Regions from separate parts of the Paenibacillus sp. RRE4 genome, predicted to be linked through region 3. Evidence: riboswitches for the same ligand, from Rfam matches in the RefSeq annotation. Region 3 holds a riboswitch; each other region holds the start of a gene.

Region 1 (3,282 bases), on a different contig from region 3:
GATTGTGCAATCTGCCCCTGCACGGAAATAATCAGCATGCACGTTCACGATAACATCCGGGTTCTCCAGCAACACTCGTGCAGACCAGAGCGGATCATCCAGATCACAGCCATGCTGTTCAAGTTCCGTTGCCAGTGCACCATCCAGAATCATAATCGGATACTCGTCCAGAATACGTTGAACCACATTTATATCATTCGTTTGCTCTCGTTGAGTCATGAAGTCAGCCCTCTTTTCTTCTTCATACGATCCGTCCAATAATACACAATGTAACACAAAATAATGAATGGAATACCACAGTATAGAGCAATCCGCTGCGTCGGGTCAAAAGCGATACCGATACAGGATGCGAGGCACAATACAAATGAAACGATAGGTACGATTGGATATAATGGCGTTCGATAAACCAGGTCTTTCACGTCATGCCCTTCCCGCAGATACTGCCTACGGAACATATACTGAGATATACTGATGCTCATCCACACAGCTACCACAGCAAGACCTGAGATCGAAACAAGCGTAATATAGACGGTTCCCGGCGCAATGATGCTGGATAGTAACGCCAGCGCACCACCAGCCATACTAAGCACGAGTGCATTGAACGGTACACCGCGTTTGGTCAAACGGGCAAACCATGGAGAGATGGTCTTTTTATCCGCCAATGACCAGAGCATCCGCGATGAAGCATATAACCCCGAATTGGCTGCGGATAGAATTGCCGTTAAAATAACAAAGTTCATGATGTCGGCTGCATAAGGAACACCGATTCGCTCCATGACAGCAACGAACGGACTTTCCAGCACACTTGCATCTGACATCGGAAGCAATGCTGACAGAATAACGATCGTGCCAATAAAGAAAATAATCAAACGCCACAGCGTGGTATGAATGGCTTTCGGAATGGTTTTTTCCGGATTTTCCGTTTCGCCTGCGGCTATACCAATCAGTTCCGTGCCTGAGAAAGCAAAATTGACAGCCAGCATCGTCATCAGGATCGCAGTCGCTCCATACGGGAACCACCCAGACGCTGTAATGTTGGAAAAGAACGGAGCCGGTTCAGCATTTGCCATCGGAATAATACCAAACATAGCGGCGCCACCAAGAATAATAAAGATAACAATCGTCATCACTTTCACCAAGGAAAACCAAAATTCGGATTCGGCAAAAAGTTTTACCGTGAACGCATTAAACAGGAAGATCATCAGCGCGAACAGCGCACTCCAGATCCAGACGTTCACAGACGGAAACCAGCGCTGCATAAGCAGTCCCGCGGCTGTGAATTCCGATCCAAGCGCTACGGTCCAAGTCAGCCAGTACAGCCAAGCCACCGTGTAACCTGTTGCTGGTCCAATGTATTTAGCCGCATAACTATGGAATGCACCTGTCTCCGGCATATGCACAGATAGTTCGCCAAGACAGAGCATCACCAGATACACCACCAACGCACCGATCAGATAGGACAAAATCGTACCGAGCGGTCCCGCTTGTTGAATGGTATACCCTGAGCTAAGGAACAGTCCTGTTCCGATGACGCCGCCAAGAGAAAGCATGACCACATGCCTCGTTTGCATTTTTCGCTGAAATTGACCCTTTTCGTTACTGTTCTCCATATAACCTGCTCCCTGCTTCTTCATCCAGAACAAACAAAAAAGACCCACTCTTCCCCAAGAGTGCGCCGCAACTGACAAATAAAAACAAACGCTCCTATCTATCAGGCTTTCACCCGCTGGAATTAGCACAGTATCCTTCAGATCTGTTGCTGAGGTTTCTAAGGGCCAGTCCCTCCACCTCTCTGGATAAGAAAATGATTTTGTATAACTATATCGACTGTTGTCAAATGTGTCAACATTTAAATAAAGACTACGTGCGACCCAAGCATAGCTTTCAATCTCCTCGTTGCCAAAATTAATATATTAAGCATCTCGGCTGGGGAGTATAGTAAGCTACTCTGTCGAAGAGCCCGGATTCACAATGCTCGTTTTGATCTCATAGGTAATAGGTACGGTCGCAAACACTTCATCCCAGTTATCTTTTACCTTTTTCCAGATTTTTGGATAATGGATTCGGAGGCTGTCCCGAAAACCGGCAACGTCGGCTTTATAGGTATGCTGGAGTTTGTAGAGCATCTGATCAATCTGTTGATCTACGATTTTGGCAAAATCCTGCTCCAGTTCCTTTAGATAGGCTCCTTTTTCTTCTTTTTCAGGCGCGCGCCAATCCTCCATTAGCCAACCTTCTGACTCTGCCTTGACGTGGAATGAGATGTCTCCATGAACTACCTTCGGAATAATTTTTATAGTTTTTTTCTTGATCTCATAGAGAATCGTGAAGCCTTCCTTACTATATGTTTTGATAACCCCGCCTGCCTTTTCCTCAGGCTTAATCCAAGATAATGCTTCCAGGTCGGTTTGGCTAAGCTCCCCGATAAATTTCGTTGTTTTGGCTTTAAAGATGCTCCCCCCTGAAAATTTATCCTCGCCATATGCATTCAACACATTTTGAAGCAAAAAGCTGGAGCCAGACTGCATCTCTGCATCCAGTTTGGCAAGGGAAACAGGCTCCATAATCTTATTGGATATATACGAATTATTTGTAATACCCGTAAGATAGAAGGCTGGAATCCGGGAAGGATCTCTAGAAGTAAGCACATCCACCGCACGGTGATGGCTGATTAGTACAAGGCAATTGGGTCGAATATCGTTATCCCGTAGCACAAAATCAAGCAACTGTTGTAATCCGTACTTTTTGGCAACATCCTTGGAAATGACAATCACTTTCAAATGGTGACCAATCAATGGACGATCTCGGCGAAGGGCGAATTGACGAAAAATTTGAAGCATCGAATCCCCGCTAAGTTGTTCGTTGGAGTAGGATGATTTGCCAGAAGAAGGTGAACCGCCTTGATCACTCTGCTGGCTACTTGATTTTCCGGGGGCGATCTGTACCGTTGCAGTTACGTTGTTTTCTTTGGGGTAATGCCCTCCTTGGGCTGATATATTTTTCTCGAATTCAGTTTCATGACCAACATCAATGCCAAGAGCAACATATAGACTTAAATCCTCAATCTCCCGGCTACTCCAGCATCCCGAGATGAGGCTAAGAATCAGTAACGCACAGGTGATACGCAACCACCGAATAGGAATCATGCGTGTTTACCTCCCTTTTTTCGAATAATGCTAAGTAGCAGCAATACCAAAGGCATAATGGCAAACAAAACGACAGATGCATTACCCAGCATGTCTCCCAGTGCAAATGTTTCATAAATATTTTTCGGAATTGCGG
Region 2 (3,282 bases), on a different contig from region 3:
AGACTTTCTGCAAATGCAATTAATTGGATATGACGCAACAATGGCTCAACATAGCGTGCATCCTTCACTTTAAACGAGAAAATGCCTGTATTGCCGGAAGACTGCTTCCGCTGAACTTCATATCCAGGGTGATCGGACAAACCAGGGTGGAACACTTCAGCTACAGCCGGATGTTCCAAGAGGAACTTCGCAATCGTTAGGGCGTTATATTCATGACGTTCCATGCGAAGAGCCAGCGTTTTCATGCCTTTCATCAATTGATATGAATCACTCGGTGATAACACAGCTCCAATGGAATTATGAAGGAACGCCATCTCGGCAGACAAGGCCTCACCTTTGGTGATGATCAATCCAGCGAGCACATCATTATGTCCACCCAGATATTTAGTCGCACTATGAATAATAATATCGGCGCCAAGTTCAATCGGGCGCTGGAAGAATGGAGTCAGTAGCGTATTATCGACAATGGTCAACAGGTTATGTTTTTTCGCCCAGGAAGCAACCGCTTGAATGTCCGTAATCATCATGAGCGGGTTAGTTGGTGTCTCGATGAATACAGCCTTCGTATTCGGCTGACGGATCTCCTCCAATGCTTCCAGATCGTTCGTGTCTACATAACTTGCAGTTACACCAAACCGTGACAAAATCCGTTCCAACAGGCGATATGTACCGCCATACAGGTCAAGAGAAACAATCAGGTGATCGCCTTGGCTAAACATTGCAAAAATCGTTTGCAGTGCTGCCATACCCGAGCTACAGGCAAAACCCGCATCACCGGACTCCAGAGCCGCTGCTGCTTCCTCTAACACTTTGCGCGTTGGGTTTGTTGTACGGATGTAATCAAACCCCGTGCTTTGTCCCAGCTTCGGGTGACGAAACGCAGTGGATTGATAGATCGGAAAGTTAACAGCACCTGTTACGGGTTCATTGATGGACCCAATTTGAGCTAAACGGCTTTCAATTTTCAACTTGTTATCTTCCATTACTGCATCCTCCTGTAATCTTGATTAGATTTGTGGGCCAATATCGTAAGGCGTTTCCTGATACACATAGTAATTGAGCCAGTTAGAGAATAATAAGTTAGCGTGTGCACGCCATGTAGCCGGAGGTATCCGAGAAGGATCATCCTTTGGATAGTAATACTTCGGCAGCGCGATATCCAATCCCTTGGCAACATCACGGTCATATTCCCATTTCAATGAGAACGGATCATACTCGGCATGTCCTGTGGCGAAAATTTGTTTCCCGTCCTTGGTGGCAACCAGGAATACTCCTGCTTCTTCGGACTCAGCCAAAATTTCGAGTTTATCGTTTTTCTCAATATCCTCACGTCTTACCTCGGTGTGACGGGAGTGTGGAACGTTGAAAACTTCATCAAATCCACGGAGCAGCGGAACATGAGGTTTGTTGATCGTATGCGGGAATACGCCAAAACACTTTTCATCCAGCGGAACTTTGGGTACATCAAAATGGTGGTATAGACCTGCCTGAGAAGCCCAACATATGTGCATCGTCGAAGTTACATTCGTTTTGGTCCATTCAAAGATTTCCTGAATCTCTTCCCAATAGTTCACGTCCTCAAAATCCATTTGCTCTACCGGTGCACCGGTAATGATCATCCCGTCAAAACGGCGATGCTGGATCTCATCAAATGTTTTATAAAACAGATCCAGGTATTCTTGAGATGTGTTCTTCGAAGTGTGGGATTTGGGGTGTACCAGCACAACATCCACTTGAATCGGTGTGTTGCCTACCAGACGAAGCAATTGCGTTTCCGTCGTTTCCTTCGTAGGCATCAGATTCAGTATGGCGATACGGAGCGGACGAATATCCTGCTTGTACGCGGAAGATTCATCCATGACGAAAATATTCTCGCTCTCAAGCACTTCTTTGGCTGGTAATGTGTCGGGAATTTTAATTGGCATTGTAAGTTGACTCCTTCTTTTTCATGGGTCGCATCTGGTGCGAAAATCACGCTTTGAGAAGCTTTGCATATGACAAAGACCTTTCTCGGATTCCGAGAAAGGTCATATGTAAACAGATATGCGCCTCTCTCATCTCTCAGTTACAACAGCATCACAGGGATGCTTGGTCGCTGCAAGAATTAGCACCGTGCGTTATATCGCCGGTTGCCGGGTTTCATCGGGCTGGTCCCTCCACCTACTCTTGATAAGATTTCGCTGTATTCAATTTTAATTCAGATATATTAACTTTTACTTTAAAACATTACCGCCCTCACGTCAAGAACCAGTTGATTGGTTTCGAACCTAAATTCGGAACCGTTCATCATCCGTTGTCATACACTGCCTCAGAGCGTGAAATAGACACATTTTTGCGCTTGAAAGCACCCTAGACCAGCGGTATACTAGACAAGTGTTTATAAGCCCTTATGTGAGAGGTGACATATTAAATGGATGGCGACCCGAGGCCCAACTGGCAGTCGAATTCCGAACAACTGCATAGAGAATTGACATCAGCATGTCGGCAGCGGGACGTTTCTTCCGTTTGATTATAGATTGATGACGCAGTACAGTCCTGATAACAGGCTCCGCTGCCGACCGGCTGATCTGTTCTTTTGCGCCCATATTAATGATGAAATCCGCCAAGACGGCGGGTGCAGAAGGAGTAGATGTTATGAAAATCCGGTTGGTTAACAATGGAGTATTTATCCCGGTGGATGATATTCAGCAAGCGCTGACTCCACCAGCAGAAGGATTCTACTGGATTGATGCGGATGTGGACGATTTGGCTGTACTTCAGCCGCTGTTCTCCATGCATGATCTGGCTGTTGAGGATTGCTTGAGTGATGAAGAACAGCGTCCGAAGATTGAAATTTATGAGAACCATTATTTTATCGTGATCAACAGTATTCGTTTTGATGATGAAGAGATTTTCCTGCGTGCAGTCAACCTTTTTCTCGGTAGACACTTTATCATCAGTGTAACGAAACAGAAGGTCAGCGAATTGCGCACCTTGAAGCCGATCCTCTGGGAACAGGAAATCAGCAGCCCCGATCGTCTTCTCTACCTGCTCGTTGACTTGATCGTTGACAATTACTTCACCGTTGGTGATCGAATTGAAGCGCGAATCGAAAAACTTGAGGAAGATATTCTAATGCATACCAAAAAGTCACATCTGAATGAGATTATCGGTCTGCGAAGCGAAATTCTGTGGCTGAAGAAAGTACTGGGACCTCAAAAAGAGGTCATCAACACACTTAACAAAAAAGATCTGCGTCTCATTGATGATCAGCTGCAAAAATACTTCAGCGACATTTACGAG
Region 3 (3,282 bases):
AAATGTATGTGGATCATGATCCAAACCATGATTATCGGAAGTTGTATGTGTGGACACAGGGACTAATCTCCTCTTTGGATGAACTGGAGCAGAGTTATTTTGCATCCGCACATTTTCGTAAAAAAGTGGTTGCAGGCTCGACGGGCGATATGAGTTCTGCTGAGAAAGCAGAATACGCCCGGTACGTTTATTTCTATAAAGATGCGTTTATTCGATGTTTCGCGATTCTGGACAAATTAGGTACGGTTTTGAATGAAGTTTTCCAACTGAATACATCGAAAACAAAAGTACATTTCTCCTATTATACCGTTCTGAGGCAATTCGAATATTATCGGGATCATCATGAATTGGCACAGCAATTAATTAAAATCAAGGAAGCATACCGAGAACCGATGAGCAAATTGCGAAAGCGGCGTAACATGGAGATTCATTACATGAATTCGGAAATGCAGGATGATTTGTGGCAGTTACATCAGACGTTGCGTGGCAAAGTGAAGCTGGAGGATCTGGATCAGCATCTTCTTGAGATGCAGCAAGGGGTAGATATGGTCTGTGAAACACTGAATATGGCCTATCGATACATTAATCGAATCTGGCGTAAACAGATTTTGAAACACTAGATGTAGCAATGGTTTTAAATAATACCATTTGACAAATCGGAATACTTTGATTATACTGAGTTCCAGATCAAATCTTACATGGAATCGTGTCTTTAATACAGCATTTGATGCAGTTCGGTCATTATACATGATGAACTACATGAATCTATATAATCCTACAACTTTATATTTCTCTTATCGAGAGTGGCGGAGGGACAGGCCCGATGAAGCCCGGCAACCGATCAACGATGATGGCATGAATGGTTCTCATTGTTGATGTTAGGTGCTAATTCCTACAGAATCATGTTGCACATGATTTTGGCAGATGAGAAGGTCATTTCACGTGAAGAGCCATCTTTGTATCTGCAAAGGGCTCTTTTTTTGCGTAGAACGGGGAGTTTTCCCTTCCTTCGGGTAAAGATATATGTAGGTGATGGGGAAGGAGCAGTATTAGTGATTGAATTGGTTGGATTAACCAAAACATACGGCAGACGTGCTAAAACAACGACGGCGTTATCACACCTTGATCTGAAAATTCAGAAGGGTGAGATTTTTGGAGTTATTGGTCACTCGGGTGCGGGGAAAAGTACCTTGATTCGATGTATTAATTTACTCGAGCGCCCGACGGAAGGTGAGGTTTGGGTTGATGGCATTAACCTGACCGAGCTTAGCAAAAGTGAATTACAGCAGCAAAGACGCAAGATCGGTATGATCTTTCAGCATTTTAATCTGCTGTCTTCTGCAACGGTATACGACAATGTGGCTTTCCCTTTAAAACTGGTCAACACACCTAAGGAAGCGATTGATCGTAAGGTGAAGGAAATGCTCGCTCTGGTTGGTCTGGAGCAACATAGCAGTAAATATCCGGCACAGTTGTCCGGTGGACAGAAGCAACGGGTAGGTATAGCACGGGCACTTGCGAGTGATCCGAATGTTCTTCTCTGTGATGAGGCTACCTCGGCACTTGATCCGCAAACCACCAATTCGATCCTGAAGCTATTGCTGGATATCAATGAAAAGTATAATCTGACGATTGTGCTAATTACTCACGAAATGCACGTTATTCAGAACATATGTGATCGAGTGGCTGTTATTCATCAAGGTGGTATCGTGGAGCAAGGTCCGGTGACGGAAGTGTTCCTGAAACCGCAACATGCGATCACACGGGATTTTGTCTCACGGGACAGCGAAGGTGGACTGGCACTGGAGGAAACGGTTATGGAAAATGCTGGAACGGAGTTGCCGGCAGGTACTTCTTCCAAGTTGGTGAAGGTTTCATTTCTTGGAGATAAAACCTATGAGGCGATTCTGTCGAGAACGGTTCGCAAAACAGGTGTGGATTTCGCAATTCTGCAAGGTACAATCTCTACAATCAAGCAGATTCCTTATGGTCAACTGACGGTGCGTTTTGAAGGTGACTCCGCTGCGATCCAGCAAACCTTGTCTGAACTAACCGCAGAAGGACTTGATGTGGAGGTGCTTCGATAATGGATTTTTCCAAAGTGCGCTGGGAAGAGGTCGGTACGGCCTCCATTGAAACATTGCAAATTCTAGCTGTATCCGGTTTGTTTACTGTTCTCTTGGGTTTGCCGCTTGGTGTCATTCTGTTTATGACAGGCCGCTCGGCTGCACCTAGTTCAAAACTGACCTACATCATATTATCTGTTATTGTTAATATTTTACGTTCGGTACCTTTCATCATATTAATTGTTGCTCTTATTCCGTTTACGCGTACGCTGGTGGGCACCGCTACAGGTGTGCTTGGTGTCATCCCACCGCTGGTCATCTCGGCTGCTCCGTATTTTGCGCGTCTGGTGGAGAATACTTTACGTGAAGTAGACCGCGGTGTCATTGAAGCAGCTCAGGCAATGGGGGCATCTACGGCTCAGATCGTCAGACGGGTGTTGTTACCCGAGGCTTTACCGGGTTTGCTTGCCGGAATTACAATCACCATCGTTACGCTGGTGTCCTATACGGCCATGGCGGGTATGGTTGGCGGTGGAGGTCTGGGCACACTAGCCATTAACTATGGATACTACCGATATCAGAATGAGATCATGATCATTTCCGTAGTATCCATGATTATTCTGGTTCAGCTCCTGCAGATGATTGGTGATCGTCTGGTCATTTATTTCACCCGGAAATAACAGATAGATTGAAAAATAAAAATGCGAAGGGGTTTTACAGATGAAAAAATGGTCTATTATTTTACTCAGCTTGATGATGATTGCCGTGCTCGCAGCTTGCGGCAACAACAAGAAATCGGACAGTGGTGCGGATAACGCAGCAGGTGCTCCGCGTACCGTTGAATTGAAAGTCGGCGCTTCGCCTACACCACATGCTGAAATTCTGGAAAGCATCAAACCCGAGCTGGAAGCACAAGGCATTCGTTTGCAAGTGGTGACGTTTAACGACTATGTGCAACCTAACCAACAGCTGGCAGATAAGAAACTGGACGCAAACTTCTTCCAGCATCAGCCTTACCTTGATACAGAGAACAAAGAGCGTGGTTTTAACCTCGTTGCTGTGACTCCAGTTCACGTTGAACCTTTCGGTGGTTACTCCAAAAAGATTAAATCCCTGGATGAACTGAAAGATGGCGCTAAAGTGGCTATTCCAAACGACCCTTCGAATGGTGGACGTGCACTCTTGTTGCTTGCGAAAAAAGGTCTGATTACCCTCA

What was found. Region 3 has a riboswitch for S-adenosylmethionine ahead of Q9R46_RS24490 (methionine ABC transporter ATP-binding protein). Riboswitches for the same ligand answer to the same signal wherever they lie in the genome.
Region 1: it holds a riboswitch for S-adenosylmethionine, as region 3 does, so the genes downstream of both, mmuP (S-methylmethionine permease) here and Q9R46_RS24490 (methionine ABC transporter ATP-binding protein) in region 3, are expected to answer to the same signal.
Region 2: it holds a riboswitch for S-adenosylmethionine, as region 3 does, so the genes downstream of both, metA (homoserine O-acetyltransferase MetA) here and Q9R46_RS24490 (methionine ABC transporter ATP-binding protein) in region 3, are expected to answer to the same signal.

Annotation. Positions count from the first base shown of each region.
Region 1 covers NZ_JAUZUT010000007.1:114,292-117,573, forward strand. The annotation lists gene mmuM (homocysteine S-methyltransferase) at 1-153, opposite strand, end outside; gene mmuP (S-methylmethionine permease) at 216-1,610, opposite strand; SAM riboswitch class I at 1,702-1,803, opposite strand; gene Q9R46_RS23585 (Ger(x)C family spore germination protein) at 1,944-3,146, opposite strand; gene Q9R46_RS23590 (GerAB/ArcD/ProY family transporter) at 3,143-3,282, opposite strand, start outside.
Region 2 covers NZ_JAUZUT010000001.1:888,401-891,682, reverse strand. The annotation lists gene Q9R46_RS04270 (aminotransferase class I/II-fold pyridoxal phosphate-dependent enzyme) at 1-983, opposite strand, end outside; gene metA (homoserine O-acetyltransferase MetA) at 1,008-1,925, opposite strand; SAM riboswitch class I at 2,052-2,176, opposite strand; gene corA (magnesium/cobalt transporter CorA) at 2,635-3,282, shown strand, end outside.
Region 3 covers NZ_JAUZUT010000009.1:38,803-42,084, reverse strand. The annotation lists gene Q9R46_RS24495 (Cthe_2314 family HEPN domain-containing protein) at 1-620, shown strand, start outside; SAM riboswitch class I at 792-931, shown strand; gene Q9R46_RS24490 (methionine ABC transporter ATP-binding protein) at 1,053-2,087, shown strand; gene Q9R46_RS24485 (methionine ABC transporter permease) at 2,087-2,746, shown strand; gene Q9R46_RS24480 (MetQ/NlpA family ABC transporter substrate-binding protein) at 2,787-3,282, shown strand, end outside.